4 regions of the Sodalis sp. RH22 genome follow, and region 4 is predicted to be linked to each of the others. Evidence: predicted binding sites of a transcription regulator. Region 4 holds the regulator's gene; each other region holds the start of a gene.

Region 1 (3,115 bases), 1.3 Mb from region 4:
GCAATCAATGGGTTCATTTATCCAGTCCGGAATTGCCACGACGTGACCTGATAAACGCATATTACGTACCGCAGGACACCGGCGCCCTGCGCAGAATCAACTTTATCTGCGTCGCGCCGCTGTCTTTTCGGCCGCGCCGGGTCGGCGCGGCGCCGTTAAACCTGTGCCGTATCCCGGGCGGCGGCCGCGCCGATGCGCGCCAGAGTCGGCCACACTTTCATCAACGTGGTAACGATGGTATCCAGATCCGCGCGGGTAGCGCCGTCACGGGCCTGCACCGACATCCCCTGCAGGATACAGGTCAGGTATTTCGCCAGGGTGGGCACATGAGTGCCGGCCGGCAATTCTCCCTGGGCCTGGCGCGCGCGCAGGAAATCCGCCAGCATGTTTTCCTGGAAATGGTGCCGCGCGCGCAGCAGTTTCGCCACGGCGTCGGATGAAGACGAGAGCGCGGCGGACGTACAGATAATAAAGCAGCCCGAGGGCAAATCTTTGTCGGTGTACAGCGCCGCGGTATCGCGCAGGAAATTTTCAACCGCCTGCGCCGCCGTACAGGCGGGGTCGGCCAGCAGCACCTTGCCCCGTTCGGCGAATTTCGCCACGTAGCGTTCGGCCGCCGCGCGGAACAGGCCTTCCTTATTGCCGAACTCGCCGTACAGCGTCGGGGCCTTGGCCCCGGTGGCCTCCACCAGATCGGTCAGCGAGGTCGCTTCGTAGCCGTGGCGCCAGAACAGTTCCAGCGCTTTATCCAGCGCATCGTCACGGTCGAACTGTTTTGGGCGTCCGCGTCCTTTCCGTATGGGCGCAACATGATCGGTATTCATAACATCCTCTCTTATCGCATTTTTATGCCTGGCATCTTGCCGCTTGCACAACGTCCTTGTGGATATCAGCCGGCACCTATATAATTAACGATCATTACAAAAATTACAAGTGCCTTTCGTCACATTGCCCAAAGAATGTTAAATTTGGCGGCCATGCCTGTTCCTCCCTTGCGGCGGCCTCTCCAACCCAAAGTGAGTGAGCGTTGACAATAAAAATAAATTTTTCATTATTAACAATGGCTTATCTATTATATTAACGATCATTAAAAATTTAGTTGATCAACGCCGCCAGGAGGACTAGTATTTACTTATCGAACGTTAACAAATAGCGTTGACCCACAAATCCTGCAACCAGAATGCATAGAGAGATAAGATTATGAAAAACGTAAAATATGCCATCGCCGCCATCGCCCTGAGCGCCGTCTCTTTCGGTAGTTTTGCCGCAGAACTGGCGACCTCCGCCCCGGCGGGTCAGCAGCCGGTAGGCGTCATCAGCGCCACCGGCGGCGCCAACCTGTCTTCGCTGGAAAGCCAGCTGTCCGCCAAGGCTTCGGCCGAAGGCGCGAAGTCTTTTGTGATTACCTCCACCACCGGCCAGAATAACCTGCATGGCACGGCGGTAATTTACCAATAAGGATGGCGCCATGATGAACAAAGTTAATCTTGGTATCGTTGCCCTGGCCGCCATGGTGTCGTTCGGCAGTGTTGCCGCCGACACCATCAATACCGCCCGGTATGAGCCTCACCAGGTGGTATTGACGACCGTGGGCGCCAGGACAGGGTTGCCTACCCTGCCCGGTCATGGCAGTGAACGCGCCGTACGCGTCGATAACCGCGCCTATCCGGTAACGTCGGTGTCGGGGCGCAATAATATGCACAGTACGTCGGTCGTTTATGAATAGCGCTTTACCGGCGCGTCATCAAAAAATCCGGGCTTGGCCCATTCATTATTTTCCCTAAAGCGTTTGCGTAATATCATCGCGCAAACGCTTTTTTTTACGTTGTAACAAAATAACGCTTTCTTTTCTCCTGCCCGTTGCTATCCTCTGTCAGGAATATTCTTAATTATATCTTTATTAAAATAAATAAAAGCCCTAAATAAGCTTTTTCCTATGTTAATGAATAAATTAGCCCTGCCGTTTTCCGCCAAATTTACGCTTCCATGCAATAAACGCAAATAGAAACATCTGTGCCAAATATCTTTACGGTTGCCGCCGTTGACCCCTTTTAACGAATGGATAATCATCTAACGGTAACGTAATTATTAATATATGGAGCAAAACAATGCGTCGCATTTTAGCATTTGTCGGAATTATTGTTCTTAGCGCCGCGCTTAGCGGTTGCCTGTGGCCACCTCCTTGGGGCGGCGGCGGCGGTCATGGCGGCGGCGGCGGTTATCACCATGGCGGCGGACCGGGCCGCGGCTAAGGGTTGCGATCCTCTGGTATAAAACCCATTGAGAGCTGCGCCCCAACTGTCAGGTGCTTTTATTGACAGTTGGCGGCGCAGTTTTTTTTGCCGCCCGTCCGCTGAGGCGGCGGGTTAACCGCTCCCCTGGCCTGGCGGTTATCTCAAAGCGCAATATCCCTCTTACCGTCCTTGCAGTTATCCTGCAACCACGCCAGAATCGGCAATAATCGCCTTACTGTTAAAAAGGATGGGTTATGACCGAGCTGCGTCGATTTAAACAGGTCGATGTGTTTACCGCCACTGCGTTGATGGGCAATCCCCTGGCGGTGATCCTGGATGCCGATGGCTTATCCGATCGACAGATGCTGGCCGTGGCCCGCTGGACTCATTTATCCGAAACCACGTTTGTCCTGCCGCCTTCGGCCGCCGGCGCCGATTATCATGTGCGTATTTTCTCCCCGGCAGGAGAATTGCCTTTTGCCGGCCATCCCACGCTCGGCACTGCCCATGCGATGCTGGAAAGCGGCTTTAGGGCCAAGGCGGCCGATAGACTCATCCAGGAGTGCGGGGTGGGCCTGGTCGCCCTCGATATCACCCGCGCCGGATGGCTGGCGTTCCAGGCGCCCGAGGCCAAAATCTATACGGTGAACGAAAGTTATTTCCCCCTGCTTAACGCCGCCGTGGGCGGCGCGACGACGGTCACCTGGTCTCCGCCGGTCGTGGTGGACATGGGGATCCGCTGGCTGGTGGCCCGGGCCGACAGCGCGCTGTCTTGTTTGCGGATGCAACCGGACGCCGTCGCCCTGGAGCGGTTGCTCAAGCGTTGCGAAGCGAACGGCCTGGCGGTATATGGCCTGCACGAGGCAAACGGCCCGGCGGAT
Region 2 (3,115 bases), 2.2 Mb from region 4:
CGCCCGCAGGCGGCCACGCCGCGCGGCGGACAGGTCCGATCCGCCGTGCCGGCACGCAAGACGGCATCAAGGATGGTGGAGGGGTATGGCGAGCATAAGCCGCGCCCGCAGCCGCCGCGTGCCACGGATAAACAGATCGGTGTCATTCATGGCTCGCGCCAGCGTTAACGCGCCCTGGATACCGGCGACGGTGTCCTCGGCCAGTTCGCCCGCCGCCGGAACTGCGACGCCGGCCCGTTGCAACGCCTGTTGCAGCGCGCTTATCCAGTGGTGGAAATACACGCCGATAGCATGGCCAAATCGATCGCGCGTGCCGTCCAGGGCAAAGGCCCCCATCAGGCAGATGCGCTGTCCGGACAGGAAATACGCATCCACCGCCCGCCACATGCCGTCAAGCGCGTCCGGCGCGTTATCCCGCGCCAGCGGCTGGAAAATGTGGCGGTGAAACCACGCCTCGACCTGGGTGAGCACCGCCGCCGCCATGGCGTCTTTGCCGCCGGGAAAAAAGTGGTACAGGCTGCCTTTGCCCAGGCCGGTGCGTTCGGTGATACGGCTCAGGGACGCGCCCTCGAAGCCGCATTCACGGAAAACGTCGGCTATTTGCGCTACCAGCGCCGCGCTATCCGCGTTGTGGTCGGTCATCTAGAGGCCAAAGTCGGACAGACCGGGGTGATCATCCGGGCGCCGTCCCAGCGGCCAGTGAAACTTGCGGTCGCCGTCGGCGATGGGCAGATCGTTGATACAGGCAAAACGGCGGGCCATTAACCCCGCGGCATCGAACTCCCAGTTTTCGTTGCCATAGGAGCGAAACCAGTTGCCGCTGTCGTCATGCCATTCATAGGCAAAACGCACCGCAATGCGCGCGCCGGTAAACGCCCACAGTTCCTTGATCAGCCGATAATCCAGTTCCTTAGCCCATTTCCGGGTCAGGAACGCCACTACCTCGTCGCGGCCGGTGACGATTTCCGCGCGATTGCGCCATTGCGTATCAAGGGTATACACCTGCGATACGCGCTGCGGATCGCGGCTGTTCCAGCCGTCCTCCGCCATACGGACTTTAGCGGCGGCGGTGTCAGGGGTAAAGGGAGGGACCAGGTTTGCCATGATGGATGCCTTGTCAGGAGAACGGGAATCCTGACTGTACCAATCGGTACAGCGCCGGGCAAGCTATTTTTGTGGCGCGGGCAGGCAGCGGTCAGCGCTACTACCCCGCCCGGGGACGGCCGGCGGAGACGGTCAGTTTACCTGCCATTCCGGCGGCGTATGGGAAACCACATACGTGGCGATATCTTTCAGGTTATCCCAGGCTTCGCGCCAGGAGACCATTTCAACCGACAGCGTGATACCCAGCAGTCCGGTGACAAACCAGCAGGCCATGCTGATGCCGACGCCGCTGAAAATAAACGCCAGCGCATTGTGGCTGCTTTTACGGCAAAAGACATTTAACGTGCTGGCGAAAAACATCATCACCGCGCTGAGCAATTCCCAGCGCATCATCACGAAGCCTGCGGCAAGAGTACCCATGACAACCCACCCCCCATTTGTAAGATGGTGTAATTTTCTCCTGTTTGGTTGCATTGCGCTACAAAAATATGTGATCCAAGACACATTTTTAGGCCGATTTGTGCTTGCGCCTAAGATTGTGGCGATTTATTAGTCAATTGCACCGGCGCGTTTCCCGACTCCGCCGGACCAAAAACCGGGTAGTCGGGCAGCGTCATATTCTGATACGGCTCCCAGCCGCCGCCGAGCGCTTTATATAACGCCACCAGATCTGTGCCGGTCTGCACCCGCGCGCTGGCCGCCTGCTGCCGGGCCTGCGCCAGCTGCCGCTGGGCGTCCAGCACGTTGATAAAAGTGCTGATGCCCTGGCGATAGCTGGCGCTGGCGAGATCGAAGGCATTCTGCAACGAGGCGGCAGTTTGCTCCAGCCCCTCGACCCGCTGCCGATCGGTGCGGTAGCTGACCAGGGCATTTTCCACATCCTGCAGGGCGGTCAACACTGCCTGGCGATAGGCAAGCGCTTCATTGGCCTGCTGTACGCGCGACAGTTTCACGCTGGCCACCAGCCGGCCGCCCTGGAATATCGGCAGGGAAACCTGGGGACCAAAGCTGTAAAAATGGCTGCTCCAGTGGGTGAGGTAGTCCGCATCGGTATTGCGCATCCCGAACTGCCCGGTCAATGACAGATCGGGAAACAACTGCGCCACCGAAACCCCGATATTGGCGGTGGCCGCATGCAGGTTGGCTTCCGCCTGGCGGATATCCGGCCGCCGGCGCGCCAGCGTCGATGGCACGCCCACCGGCACCGCCGCGGGAACCGCCGGCAGGGGTTTGACGGGCGCCAGCTCGTGATCCAGGGTGCCGGGAGGCTGGCCCAGCAGCACCGCCAGGCCGTTCATGGCCTGGCGCTGCTGCGCTTCATACTGGGGCAGTTGCGCCCGCAGCGAACCAAGCTGGGCGTTGGCGTTTTCCACGTCATACTGCGGGGCCAGGCCGTGCTGCTGCTGGCTGCGCGTCAGTTCCGCCGATTGCTGGGCCACCGCAATTTGTGTTTCCAGGGTAGCGGCCACGCTCTGCGCGCCGCGCAACTGCAGGTAAGTCCGCGCCACCTCCGCCTCCAGCGAGACCAGCGCGTCGTTGCGTCCTTCGACCGCGGCCTGGGTTTGGGCGTTCGCCGCCTCCACCGAGCGACGTACCCGGCCCCACAGATCAATTTCCCAGCTGGCGTCGAAACTGCCCTGGTAAAGATTGACCGGCTTGAACAGGCTATCCAGCCCTGAGGCAATCTCCGGGCTGGTATTTTCATCGCTGAGGTTGACGCCGGAGGATTCAAGTTCACCCTTCAGGCCCAGCTGCTGCCGGGTAGCCTTGGCGCTGGCGTTTACCGCGGGCAAACCGGCTGCCCCCGCCTGCACGCTTTGTTCACGCGCGCCGGCGATGCGCAGCACCGCCTGTTGCAGCGAAAGGTTGCCGGCGATGGCGCGCGCGATCAGGCTGTCGAGCTGCGGATCGTTGGAACTGCGCCACCAGGACGGGTCCGGCGGCGACGCCAGCGTGACCGCGGCGCCGGATTTATCGGCGGCCGGCGCAAAGGCGGCGGGGGTGACGGGAT
Region 3 (3,115 bases), 1.7 Mb from region 4:
CACGTTGCCGAACACATTGAATATGCCGCCGCACAGGCCGATCACTTCTTTCGGCGCAGTATCGGAAATCACCGGCCAGCCCAGGGCGCCGAAGCCTTTGCCGAAGAACGCCAGCGCCATCAGCGCCACCACGATGACCGTATTGTTGGTGTAGTTGCACAGGATAATGCTGGTGGCCAGCAGCATGCCCACGACGATCGGTATCTTACGTGCCACGGTCAGCGAGTGGCCGCGCTTGATCAGAATATCGGAAACCACGCCGCCCAGGACGCCGCCGGCAAAACCGAACAACGCCGGGATCGAGGCAATCAGGCCCACTTTCAGGATGGACATGCCCTTATCCTGCACCAGGTAAATCGGGAACCAGGTCAGGAAGAACCAAGTAATACTGTTGATGAAATACTGGCCGAAAAATACGCCGAGCATCATGCGGTTGGTCAGCATCTGTTTGACATAATCCCAGCGCGGGCCGTCTTTTTTACCGTCTCTCGGCGTGTCCATATCGACCATGGCGCCGCCGGCGGCGATGTAATCCAGCTCCTGCTGCGAAACGCGGGGGTGTTTATTCGGGTTTTGAATATATTTGATCCACACCATCGTCATGATGAAACCCAGCACGCCCATGACGGTGAAGACATGTTCCCATCCCCAGGCATAGGTCAGCCAGCCCAGGATGGGAGAAAATATCGCCAGGGCGAAATACTGCGCCGAGTTAAAAATCGCCGACGCGGTGCCGCGTTCAATGGTGGGGAACCAGGCGGCGACGATGCGCGCATTGGCCGGGAAAGACGGCGCCTCGGAGAAACCCAGCATAAAGCGCAGGATAAACAGCGTCATCGCCGCGTAAGCCACCGGGAAAAAGCCGACGAATCCCTGCAGCAGCGTAAACAGCGACCAGAAAAACAGGCTGTAGGTATAAACGCGTTTGGACCCGAAACGGTCCAGCAGCCAGCCGCCGGGAATTTGCATAATAAGGTAAGCCCAGCCAAACGCGGCGAATATCTGCCCCATTTGCCCGGCGTCCAGCCCCAGCGTCTTGGCGACATCGGAACCGGCAATGGACAGGGTTGCCCGATCGGCGTAGTTAACCGCGGTGACCAGGAAGATAATTAATAAAATCACATAACGAACATGTGTTTTTGTTCTACTTGAAACCAGAGGTGTCGTGCTCATTGAATACGCTCTAATCAGGCGATAAACTTCGGGAACACAAAAAATCATTACCACACTATTTTTTGCGTTGCGCTTTTTTATCGTGAGTTAATATTTTCTCGTAAGAGTCTTTTTATTTCACCGGTAGGCCGGTTGGTGTCTTATTTAACTGACCTGCATAGTATAAAAACCATCGTGAAAAATGGCACTGTGCATAAGCACAACAATTAAGCCTAAAATAACCGATTTTTTGGACATGAGCACGTGAAAGCACGACGGTCGTCACGTTATTTTTTGGCGTGGATTCTGCCGCGAATGAAGGGTGACCTTTATCACATTATACTGAACATATGACAAATAAATCCCGGGTATAGCCGCTATAAAATCGTGCATTTGCACAATGAGAAGTGCCCCTATTCCGCATATAATATCCTCATCACCCGTATTGTTATCCTGGCTGAACGCTGGTTCGGGTTATAACAACAGATTAGTATTTGCGGAGACGTTTATGTCATCAACAATAATGACCAATGCGGAAAAGGCATTGTATATCAAAGTTCACGTCGACGATAACGTCGCGATTATCGTGAACAATAATGGTTTGCCGGCCGGCACTCAATTCGCGGACGGCTTGAAATTAATCGAGCATGTTCCGCAAGGGCATAAAGTCGCCCTGCGCGATATCGCTATCGGCGGCGATATCGTCCGTTATGGCGAAGTGATTGGCTATGCCTTGCGTGAAATCAAACAGGGCAGCTGGATTGATGAATCGCTGGTCGAGATGCCCAAGGCCCCGGCGCTGGAAACCCTGCCGCTGGCCACCAAGGTCCCGCCGACGTTGCCGCCGCTGGAGGGCTATACCTTCGAAGGATACCGGAATGCCGACGGCAGCGTCGGCACTAAAAACCTGCTGGGCATTACCACCAGCGTACAATGCGTGGCCGGCGTGGTTGAATACGTGGTGAAACTGATTGAACGCGATCTGTTGCCAAAATACCCCAACGTCGACGGCGTGGTCGGGCTAAGCCATCTGTACGGCTGCGGCGTGGCCATTAATGCGCCCGCCGCGGTGGTGCCGATTCGCACCATCCATAATATCTCCCTCAACCCGAATTTCGGCGGCGAAATCATGGTGATCGGCCTGGGCTGCGAAAAATTGCCGCCCGAACGCCTGCTGGCCGGTACCGAGGATCAAATTCCCATCGCGGTGGAACGCCCGGGGGTGAGCATCACCCGTCTCCAGGACGAAAAACACGTGGGCTTCAAGTCCATGGTGGATGATATTCTGCAGGTAGCGGAAGATCATCTGCAGCGTCTGAACACCCGCCAGCGTCAAACCTGCCCGGTATCCGATCTGGTGGTGGGCACGCAGTGCGGCGGCAGCGATGCGTTCTCCGGCGTAACCGCCAATCCGGCGGTGGGCTTTGCCTCCGATCTGCTGGTGCGCTGCGGCGCGACGGTGATGTTTTCGGAAGTGACCGAAGTGCGCGACGCCATCCACCTGCTGACGCCGCGGGCGGCTGACGAACAGGTGGGACGCCGGTTGCTGGAGGAAATGGCCTGGTATGATAATTACCTTGACGATGGTAAAAGCGATCGCAGCGCCAATACCACCCCGGGCAATAAAAAAGGCGGTTTGGCCAATATTGTTGAGAAATCGCTCGGTTCCATCGCCAAATCAGGCACCAGCGCCATTGTGGAGGTGCTCTCCCCCGGCCAGCGTCCGACGAAAAAGGGGCTGATTTTCGCCGCCACCCCCGCCAGTGATTTTATTTGCGGTACCCAGCAGCTTGCCTCCGGCATCACCATACAGGTATTTACCACCGGGCGCGGCACACCCTATGGTTTGGTGGCCGTGCCGGTGATCAAGATGGCGACGCGCGACGCGCTGGCCGACCGCTGGTTTGATTTGATGGATATCAGCGCCGGTTCCATCGCCACCGGCAGGGCAACCATTGAAGAC
Region 4 (3,115 bases):
TTCCCTCACTTGACGAAAGTTTTGTCGTTATTCATTTCCGTAGCCTGGCGCATATCGACCTGCCTTACCTGCTGGCGATGCTGCAAGGCTCCTTTATTTCCAATATTAATACGCTGGTGGTGCCCGGGGGCAAGATGGGGCTGGCGATGGAGCTGATAATGGGGCCGCTGGTACAGCAGTTGCTGGAAGGAAAGGAAATTAAGTAAACTCGAGGCCTCGGGCGGGAACACCACGCCCGATTCGGCCCCATCGGCATGCTTTCCCTTGAACACGCCAGGATTCGCTGCGGTGTTGGCGGGCCTAGCATACCGTGCCATGGGGCGCTCGGTCGGGCAGAGAAACCATGCCCGATTCGACCCCATTGGCGCGCTCTCCCTTGAACACGCCGGGTTTGAGTGCGGTGTTGGCGGGCCGGTTAGGCGGCGGGGGCGTGGCGTTCGTCGCGCACTTCAAAGCTGTGGGTCATATTGACCGACGCGCCGAGCATCAGTGAGACCGAGCAGTATTTTTCCGCCGATAGCGTCACCGCCCGCTCCACCGCCTTGTCGGTCAGCCCGGCGCCGGTGACGATAAAATGCAGGTTGATATGGGTAAACAGGCGCGGCGCCTCGTCGCGGCGCTCGGAGGTGAGTTTGACCTCGCAGTCCCGGACGTCCTGCCGCGCTTTGTGTAAAATCGATACCACATCAATGGCGCTGCAGCCGCCGACCGACATCAATACCATTTCCATTGGGCTGGGCGCTTTTTCGCCCGCGTTCCCATCCATCAAAACCTGGTGGCCCGAGGCGGATTCGCCCATGAAAGACAACCCTTCTACCCATTTGACCCGTGCCTGCATTATGATACTCCTGATGAAAAGCTTTCCAGCAGACTACATTTTTGTTGGAAAACTGGCAATGTTACTGAACATACTTCATGCTGAAGCAAGACAACAGAAGACACTGCTTCAAACCTATGCTAAAAACAAGGCTGGATCGGCCTCATGATAATGAAAGGGCAAGAGATCGATCGGAACATCACATTACCAGACCCTAATAAGTTCCCTTACGTCGCTCCGTTTAAACGCGGAGTCAGAGTGAATAATACAAGCGCCGTAACAGGGAATACGATGTCCCGAACCTGGGATAGCGATGACAAAAGAGGATAACAGCGAATGGTTCTCGGCAAACCGCAAACAGACCCGACTCTCGAATGGTTCCTGTCTCATTGCCATATTCATAAGTATCCATCGAAGAGTACACTTATACATCAGGGTGAAAAGGCTGAAACGCTTTACTACATCGTTAAGGGCGCCGTGGCGGTGCTGATTAAGGATGAAGAAGGCAAAGAGATGATTCTCTCCTATCTTAACCAGGGAGATTTCATCGGTGAGCTCGGCCTATTCGAGGAAGGTCAGGAACGCAGTGCCTGGGTACGGGCGAAAACCGCCTGTGAAGTCGCCGAGATTTCGTATAAAAAATTCCGGCAGCTGATTCAGGTGAATCCGGATATCCTGATGCGCCTGTCGGCGCAAATGGCCAGTCGTTTACAGGTAACGTCGGAAAAAGTCGGCAACCTGGCATTCCTGGACGTTACCGGACGCATAGCGCAAACCCTGTTGAACCTGGCGAAACAACCCGACGCCATGACCCACCCCGACGGCATGCAGATAAAAATCACTCGTCAGGAAATCGGCCAGATTGTCGGCTGTTCCCGCGAGACGGTAGGACGTATTCTTAAAATGCTCGAAGATCAAAATCTTATATCCGCGCACGGTAAAACCATTGTTGTTTACGGCACGCGCTGATAGCCCCGTTATACAGGCGTGGTGCTTCGTACCACGCTTTTTTTGCTGACAGTATGTGGCGCCGGTTAATCTACCACCCTGAAGTAAACTATGCCCTGCGGCAAACCATCGTGCTATGCCTGCCGGTGGCCGCCGGCCTGTTATTCGGCAGCTTGCAAAACGGCCTGCTGTTTTCGTTGGTCCCTGCCTGCTGCAATATCGCCGGCCTCGATACCCTGCATAAACGGTTTTTCAAGCGCCTGGCCGTCGGCGGTGCGCTGTTCGCGCTGAGCAGCGTGCTGATCCAGGTGCTGTTGGCCGTGCCGGTGCCATTGCCCTTGGTGATGCTCGGCCTGGCGCTGCTGTTCGGCGTTACCGGTGAAATCAGCCCGCTGCACGGCCGTTTATTGCCCGCCGCGCTTATCGCCGCCATCTTTACCCTGGGCCTGGCCGGCAATGTGCCGCCCGTCGTGCCGCCGCTGCTGTATATTGCCGGCACCGCCTGGTACGGACTGTTCAACGCCCTGTGGTTCCGGTTGTGGAAGGAGCAGCCGATGCGGGAATCTCTTAGCCTGCTGTATCGGGAGCTGGCGGATTATATCGAGGCGAAATATACCCTGCTGACACAGCATACCGATCCGGAAACCGCCCTGCCGCCGCTGTTTGCCCGCCAGCAGGCGGTGATTGATCTGATTGCCCAGGTATACCAGCAGCTTTATATGCTGTCGGCCAATGATCAGCTGCAGTACAAACGCCTGCTGCGTTCTTTCCAGGTGGCGCTGGATTTGCAGGAGCATATCGCCGTCAGCCTGCACCAGCCGGACGAAGTACAAAAACTGGTGGCGCAAAGCCACGCCGAGGCGGTTATCCGCTATAACGCCCGGCTGATTGCCGCGCGGTTGCGGGTACTGGCGGATGATATTCTCTATCACCGGCAGCCGGGGCGTTTTAACATGGCCACCGCGCTGTCGGCCCTGGAAAAAATTGCCGACCGGCATCCGGATAATCCGGTCGGACAGTTTTGTTATTACCATTTCAGCCGTATCGCCCGGCTGCTGCGTACCCAGCGCCCGCTTTACCGCCGCGACCTGATGGCCGACAACCAGCAGCGGCTGTCGTTTTGGCATGCGCTGGTCAGCTACTGTTCCTTTAAATCCATGGCGCTGCGCAGCGCGGCAAGGCTTGGGATTATGCTGGCCATCGGCAGCAGCCTGGGGCTGGTATTGGATCTCCCCAAACCCTACTGGATTTTAATGACGGTGATGTTTGTCAGCCAGAACGGCTATAACGCCACCCGGGTGCGGATCCAGCATCGGGCCCTGGGCACGTTGGCGGGGTTGGTGATTGCCG

Evidence for each region. The regulator CRP, encoded in region 4, controls carbon source genes, mostly activating them, when cyclic AMP is high. The targets are predictions, from matches to a motif close to ATGTGANNNNNNTCACAT.
Region 1: the regulator CRP is predicted to act here: its motif matches at 932-949, upstream of bhsA (multiple stress resistance protein BhsA).
Region 2: the regulator CRP is predicted to act here: its motif matches at 1,593-1,610, upstream of ACL2XN_RS10020 (YjcB family protein).
Region 3: the regulator CRP is predicted to act here: its motif matches at 1,473-1,490, upstream of garD (galactarate dehydratase).

The regions. Positions count from the first base shown of each region.
Region 1 is NZ_CP178731.1:3,116,832-3,119,946, forward strand. It holds gene ACL2XN_RS14280 (nitrate- and nitrite sensing domain-containing protein) at 1-8, opposite strand, end outside; gene ACL2XN_RS14285 (TetR/AcrR family transcriptional regulator) at 156-824, opposite strand; gene bhsA (multiple stress resistance protein BhsA) at 1,201-1,458, shown strand; gene ACL2XN_RS14295 (hypothetical protein) at 1,469-1,726, shown strand; gene ACL2XN_RS14300 (PhzF family phenazine biosynthesis protein) at 2,489-3,115, shown strand, end outside.
Region 2 is NZ_CP178731.1:2,215,824-2,218,938, reverse strand. It holds gene ACL2XN_RS10030 (TetR/AcrR family transcriptional regulator) at 67-642, opposite strand; gene ACL2XN_RS10025 (DUF1348 family protein) at 643-1,104, opposite strand; gene ACL2XN_RS10020 (YjcB family protein) at 1,237-1,524, opposite strand; gene ACL2XN_RS10015 (efflux transporter outer membrane subunit) at 1,635-3,115, opposite strand, start outside.
Region 3 is NZ_CP178731.1:2,746,147-2,749,261, forward strand. It holds gene ACL2XN_RS12625 (MFS transporter) at 1-1,173, opposite strand, end outside; gene garD (galactarate dehydratase) at 1,661-3,115, shown strand, end outside.
Region 4 is NZ_CP178731.1:4,436,559-4,439,673, reverse strand. It holds gene ACL2XN_RS20025 (phosphoribulokinase) at 1-206, shown strand, start outside; gene ACL2XN_RS20020 (OsmC family protein) at 416-838, opposite strand; gene ACL2XN_RS20015 (hypothetical protein) at 798-986, shown strand; gene crp (cAMP-activated global transcriptional regulator CRP) at 1,154-1,786, shown strand; gene ACL2XN_RS20005 (YccS/YhfK family putative transporter) at 1,840-3,115, shown strand, end outside.